One region of the Pseudomonas sp. FW305-7 genome, then DNA from elsewhere that is predicted to be linked to it. Evidence: riboswitches for the same ligand, from Rfam matches in the RefSeq annotation. Region 1 holds a riboswitch; the other holds the start of a gene.
The links. A riboswitch is a leader RNA that binds a small molecule or an ion and turns the genes downstream of it on or off. The one in region 1 is predicted to bind cobalamin.

Region 1 (3,410 bases):
GGGTGAATAGAGCGCATGAAAACCCCTGCGAGTCGGGCACGCAGAGGTTCGAACAGCGCCCGCCCACCGCGGGTTTGTTATGTTCAGCGACGCACAAATGCGCGGCTGTGTGTTATGGGCCGGTCTCCGGGCTCACGAGGGGTTGGCGTCAAGCCGACCTGCAAGCGTCACCTTCCCATGCCTTGCGGGCACAGTGGTTTTGACGCTTCGCTCGCTTACCGTTGCGGGGGCAGCACCGGACTGACATGGCTTAAGAGTAAAGCACATGATTCACCGGTTTCCCGTTTCACCCTGTGAAGGGCACCCGTAACAAGTTGTGTAGGAGAGCATGGGGGTGGGTTTTTAGTCAATTTTTTGCGGGGGTGGATCTGGTGCTGCGGTAACGGCTTCCTATGGTTCCGCCCTTACGGCGGGTCACTTTTTCCAGACGCCGAAAAAGTAACCAAAAAGGCTTTACCCTGACGTACGGCCCTCGCTGTGGCTCGGGTTCCTTCGCTGCGGGATCGATCCGGGGGGCATCGCCTCCGGTTTGCTGCGCTGCACCTCCTCTCGATGTGTTTGGCTGCGCCAAACGGTCGCTGCGCTCCCACCCCGGATCAATCCCTCCGCTCAGCCTTCCGACGGGCGCTTGAGATCAAGAGCGGTACTCGAGCTAACGCTCATTGTGTTGAGTGGTGAAGATCAAGAGCGGTACTTGAGCTAACGCTCATTGTGTTGATTGGTGAAGATCAAGAGCGGTACTCGAGCTAACGCTCATTGTGATGGCTGGTGAAGATCAAGGGCGGTACTTGAGCTAACGCTCATTGTGATGGCTGGTGAAGATCAAGGGCGGTACTTGAGCTAACGCTCATTGTGTTGAGGGGTGAGAAGCGTGCGGTTGGCTTTGGTTTTGTGTTGGGTTTGCCCCTCACCCCAGCCCTCTCCCCAAGGAGAGGGAGCCGATTTGTGAATCTTTCAGAATCTGAGTTCGACTCGGTATTTCATGTCGGCGTAGCTCTCTCAAACACCTCGGTCAGTCCTCTCTCCCTCCGGGAGAGGGCTATGGTCCAAGGAGAGGGAGCTGATTTTTGAGCCTTTCAGAATCTGAGTTCGACTCGGTATTTCATGTCGGCGTAGCTCTCTCAAACACCTCGGCCAATCCCCTCTCCCTCCGGGAGAGGGCAACGGTGAGGGGCTCTTGATTTGGCTTTTGATCTGGCTTTTGATCTGGCTTTTGATCCTGCTCTTGATCTTCAGGCCCATCGGCAGGCCGAGCGGAGGTGTTCATCCGGGGTAGGCGCGCAGCGCCGTTTGGCGAAGCCAAACACATCGAGAGGAGGTGCAGCGAAGCAAACCGGAGGCGATGCCCCCGGATGGACACCGTAGCGAGGGAACACTGAGCCACAGCGAAGTGCCGTACGTCAGGGAGCAGCCTTTTTGGTTACTTTTTCGGCGTCTGGAAAAAGTGACCCGCCGTAAGGGCGGAACCCTAATCAGCAACACCCGCAGCAACGGATATGCCCCCAAACCTAAATTTTTCGTAGTCTGCAAAAAGTGACCCGCCGTAAGCGCGGAACCCTAAGCAGCCATCACCGCAGCAACGGATATGCCCCCAAACCTAAAACCCAACCCCATTGACCCGCCACCACACCATGCGTAGCCTTGCGCTTTCGAGGTTCTCCGGCACAAACCGGAGCTAAGAAGGGAACGCGGTCCAAGCCGCGGCTGCCCCCGCAACTGTGAACGGTGAAATTCACTGCCACGCCACTGCCAGCTCAACCCATGAGCCAGCGGGAAGGCGCAGCGAATACCAGGCCCAAGGCCTGAACACCGTCAGCCAGGAGACCTGCCTCGTCAAAGATTCTCACTACAACCGGGCGGGGTGATCCGGTGGCGAATTCTTCCGCGCGCGCCTGCGCCGCGGATCTCGTCCCGTTTGCCCGCCACCTTGCCAAAGGGCATCCGATGAAAACACTGGCCAAACTCCCCGTCACCATCGTCACCGGCTTCCTCGGCTCGGGCAAAACCACACTGCTGCGGCACATGCTCGACAACGCTCAGGGCCGCCGTATCGCGGTGATCGTCAACGAGTTCGGCGAGTTGGGCATCGACGGTGAAATCCTCAAGCAATGCACCATCGGCTGCACCGAAGAAGAAGCCACCGGCCGCGTTTACGAACTGGCAAACGGCTGCCTGTGCTGCACCGTTCAGGAAGAATTCTTCCCGGTGATGCGCGAACTGGTTGCCCGTCGTGGCGACCTCGATCACATCCTCATCGAAACTTCCGGCCTGGCCCTGCCGAAGCCATTGGTTCAAGCCTTCCAGTGGCCGGAAATCCGCAGCGCCTGCACCGTGGATGCGGTGATCACCGTGGTCGACAGCCCGGCCGTGGCAGCCGGCACATTCGCCGCGTTCCCGGATCAGGTCGATGCCCAGCGCAAACTCGATCCGAACCTGGATCACGAATCGCCGTTGCACGAGCTGTTCGCCGACCAACTGGCCAGCGCCGACCTCGTAATCCTCAACAAGGCCGACCAGACCAGCCCGGAAGATCTCGCTCGCGTCCGCGCTGAAGTCGCCGAAGAGTTGCCGCCAGCGGTGAAAATCATCGAAGCCAGCAACGGTCGCCTGCCGCTGGACGTGCTGATCGGCCTCGGTGCCGGTTCTGAAGAACACATCGACAGCCGCCACAGCCATCACGATCACCACCACGGTGAAGGCGATGACGAACACGATGACCACGATCACGACGCCTTCGATTCGATCTCCATCGAACTGCCGCAAGCCGACGAGAGCCTGCTGCTCGACGCGCTGACGCAACTGGTGGTCAAGCATGGCATTTTGCGCGTGAAGGGCTTTGCGGCGATCCCGAACAAGCCGATGCGCCTGCTGATTCAAGGTGTGGGCACGCGTTTCGACAAGCACTTCGACCGTCAGTGGGGCGCCGATGAATCGCGCGTTACGCGCCTGGTGTTGATCGGTCAGGAGCTCGACGCGGCGCAACTCGAAGCGCAACTGCGCGCCGCGCTCAGCGTTTAAACCATGCACCTGCTCAGGACCCAGCCCGGCGGTTTCGTGTCGGATGACAACATTGCCGACCTTGGACAAACCCCCGCCGAGCTGGTGATCCTGTGCAGCGGCGACTCCAGTCTGGCGCTGCTCGCCGAAGCCGTGCAGCAGTTGCCCGAGGATTATCCGAGCCTGCGTCTGGCCAACCCGATGCAGGTGCAAAATCATGCTTCGGTCGATTTGTACGTCGATGAAGTGCTGCGTCACGCCAAGGTCATTCTGATTTCGCTGCACGGCGGCATTGCCTATTGGCGCTACGGCGTCGAGCGTTTGATCGAACTGTCCGAGCGTGGTGTACAGGTGATTCTGGTGCCGGGTGATGATCGCCCCGATCCGGAACTCAGCGACTTGAGCACCGTCGG
Region 2 (3,410 bases), on a different contig from region 1:
CTTGCCCATGACTTTCTTCATCACCCAGCCACGAACGCCGCTGCTGTCGTCAGGTTTCGGCGGGGCATTGGTTTCGGCCACCAGCACATCACCATTGGGCAGCACGTAGAGCCAGCGCGGATGATCGAGGCCTTCGGCGAACGCGGCGACCTGGGTGCCTGCCGCTGCTGTCGGTTTGCCGCCTTCGGGCCAGCCGACCGCCGGAGCAATATTCACCGTCGGGATCAGGGTCTTGTTGGGTTCGGGCAGCTTCGGTGAAGGGCCGGTGCCGTCGGAAACTTGCAGGCTGGAGGATTCACCGCAGGCGGTGAGCCCTCCGGCGAGGGCGATGACGAAAACGAGCTGGGACTTGCGCATTACTGATCTTCCCTATGAATGCATTCCTAATCATAGAGGAGCGCGCAAGCCCGATGGTTCAACTGCTCAACTGCGGGCCTCTTTGAACAGCACGGCAATGCCCGGGTGATAGTTGCCGGCTTCGTTGCGCAGCTTGCGATAGGCGTAAGGGAAATACCAGGCGACGGCGCAGGTGTGTTCCTTTTGCAGGTCGTCGACCATGTCTTGCAGTTCTTCGGGGCTGGCGCTGTGCTGGGCTTTTTGTGGGGCGACAAACAGGCAGCCGAGTTTGAGGTCGCTGGCAAAGCTGATGCGTTTGGCGTCGCTGGTGATCTCCTGCAGGGCTTGGGTCAGGTTGAGGTTGTTGACCCGCGGCCAGCGTTGCGTGGCCTGGATGTATGCGCGGTCCTCGCTGCCGGCGAGAAACAGGTCGGCACGGGCATTGCGCTCACCGTCTTCGTTTTGCTTGCGGGTGGCCGTATGTTCCAGCGTCACCAGCTCGGCCATCCATGCCGCCGCCGAGAGCAGGCCGAGATTGGCTTTCTCGTCATGCCAGTAGGGCGTGTCGCTGTCGCCGCGCACGGCATTGTAGCGGTCGATACAGTCAAACCAGCGTTCAAGCACCGGGCGCAGGAATTCCAGGCGCGGGTTGCTGATGATCATGCCTTGCATCGTAATCATCCTTATTGTTGTGATGGCTTTTTCGAGAAAAGCATGGCTCTTTGATATCACTTGTCTGAGCGTGGCACAAGATTGACGCCAGTTAATTGATCGACGGCAGTTATTCGCCCGACGGCCCCCTCTTTAATTGACGCTCCACCCCCAACCCTCTAACCTTCGCGGCTTGTTTCAGGTGCTCTGTGACCTGCGTCGACAGAGTGAAACAGGGAAGCCGGTGAGGGTTGTCTTCGAGCGAAGAGCGACCACGATCCCGGCGCTGCCCCCGCAACGGTAAATGAGTGAAAACTGCGTCGAATGCCACTGCTCAAAGCGGGAAGGCGCGCAGTCAGGCGAACGCCGCTCATGAGCCCGGAGACCGGCCTGATCCATCCAGCGGCATCACGGTGGGCGATGCCAGGCTTTTTGCCGTCTATTCTTGTGCCTGCCCGCCGTTATCCAGCCTCAACGGAGAGCTCCCCATGACTGATTCCCCCGAGCGTGACGAACGCCATCTGGCGCGTATGCAGCGCAAAAAAGCCGTAATCGACGAACGCATCGCCAACTCGCCTGACGAGTGCGGCCTGGTGCTGGTGCTCACCGGTAATGGCAAAGGCAAAAGCAGCTCGGCGTTCGGCATGCTCGCCCGCGCCATGGGCCACGGCATGCAGTGCGGCGTGGTGCAGTTCATCAAGGGCCGCAACAGCACGGGCGAAGAGTTGTTCTTCCGCCGCTTCCCGGAGCAAGTGCGTTTCCACGTCATGGGCGAGGGCTTTACCTGGGAAACCCAGGATCGTCAGCGCGACATCGCCGCAGCCGAAGCGGCGTGGGCGGTTTCCCGCGAACTGCTGCGCGATCCGTCGATCGGTCTGGTGGTGCTGGATGAATTGAACATCGCCCTCAAACACGGCTACCTCGATCTTGATCAGGTACTCAGCGATTTGCAGGCGCGTCCGCCGATGCAGCATGTGATCGTCACCGGTCGCGGCGCCAAGCCGGAAATGATCGAGATGGGCGACACGGTCACCGAAATGGGCATGCTCAAACACGCCTTCCAGGCCGGTATCAAAGCGCAGAAAGGCGTCGAACTTTGAATCAACCACGTCACTGCCCGGCGGTCCTCATCGCCGCGCCGGCCTCCGGTCAGGGCAAGACCACCGTCACCGCAGCACTCGCCCGTCTGCATCGCAATCAGGGGCGCAAGGTCCGCGTGTTCAAATGCGGCCCGGATTTTCTCGACCCGATGATTCTCGAGCGCGCCAGCGGTGCGCCGGTTTATCAATTGGACATGTGGATGGTCGGCGAGCAGGAAAGCCGTCGCCTGTTATGGGAAGCCGCTGCTGAAGCCGATCTGATTCTGATCGAAGGCGTGATGGGATTGTTTGACGGCACGCCGTCGAGCGCTGATCTGGCGCGGCATTTTGGTGTGCCGGTCCTCGGTGTGATCGACGGCACGGCGATGGCGCAGACCTTTGGTGCGTTGGCGCTTGGATTGGCGCGCTATCAGCCGGACTTGCCGTTTGCCGGCGTGCTGGCCAACCGCGTCGGCACCCTGCGCCATGCGCAATTGCTCGAAGGCAGCCTCACCGAAGGTTTGCGCTGGTACGGCGCGTTGTCTCGCGAAACCGGCATCGAACTGCCGAGCCGCCATCTCGGCCTCGTGCAGGCCAGCGAACTGAATGATCTCGACGTGCGCCTCGATGCGGCCGCCGCAGCGCTTGCCAGCAGTTGCGAGGTAGCGCTGCCACCGGCCGTGGAGTTCGCCGCGCCTGACGTGATCGCCGCCGAGCCATTGCTCGAAGGCGTGCGCATTGCCGTTGCTCGCGATGAAGCCTTTGCCTTCACCTATGGCGCGAGCCTCGACCTGTTGCGCGCAATGGGTGCCGAATTGAGCTTCTTCTCGCCGATCCGCGATACGCAATTACCCGAGGCGGACAGCCTGTATCTGCCCGGTGGTTATCCGGAATTGCATCATGTTGCGCTGTCGCAGAACACCGCGATGCTCGACGCGATCCGTGCGCATCACGCGGCTGGCAAACCGTTACTCGCCGAGTGCGGCGGCATGCTGTATCTGCTCGATTCCTTGACTGACGTTGAAGGCACTCGCGCTGAACTGGTCGGTTTGCTGGCGGGCGATGCGGTGATGCAAAAGCGTCTCGCGGCTTTGGCCCTGCAAGCGGTGGATCTGCCGGAGGGTTCGCTGCGCGGTCACACCTATCATCATTCCCTGACCACCACCGAGCTGACGCCGATTGCCCGGGGCCTGAGCCCGAATGGCGGGCGTGGGGCCGAGGCGGTTTATCGGGAAGGGCGGATGACGGCTTCTTACGTGCACTTTTATTTCCCGTCGAATCCGACGGCGATTGCCGCGCTGTTTGCGCCAGATCTCAAGGCCGCCATCGCTGGCAAGCCAGCTC

Region 2: it holds a riboswitch for cobalamin, as region 1 does, so the genes downstream of both, cobO (cob(I)yrinic acid a,c-diamide adenosyltransferase) here and cobW (cobalamin biosynthesis protein CobW) in region 1, are expected to answer to the same signal.

Annotation. Positions count from the first base shown of each region.
Region 1 is NZ_JBYSZA010000001.1:547,984-551,393, reverse strand. It holds cobalamin riboswitch at 101-323, opposite strand; cobalamin riboswitch at 1,636-1,847, shown strand; gene cobW (cobalamin biosynthesis protein CobW) at 1,945-3,018, shown strand; gene cobN (cobaltochelatase subunit CobN) at 3,022-3,410, shown strand, end outside.
Region 2 is NZ_JBYSZA010000025.1:27,415-30,824, reverse strand. It holds gene AC3WMT_RS24050 (PQQ-dependent sugar dehydrogenase) at 1-357, opposite strand, end outside; gene AC3WMT_RS24045 (hypothetical protein) at 424-1,008, opposite strand; cobalamin riboswitch at 1,171-1,395, shown strand; gene cobO (cob(I)yrinic acid a,c-diamide adenosyltransferase) at 1,476-2,087, shown strand; gene AC3WMT_RS24035 (cobyrinic acid a,c-diamide synthase CobB) at 2,084-3,410, shown strand, end outside.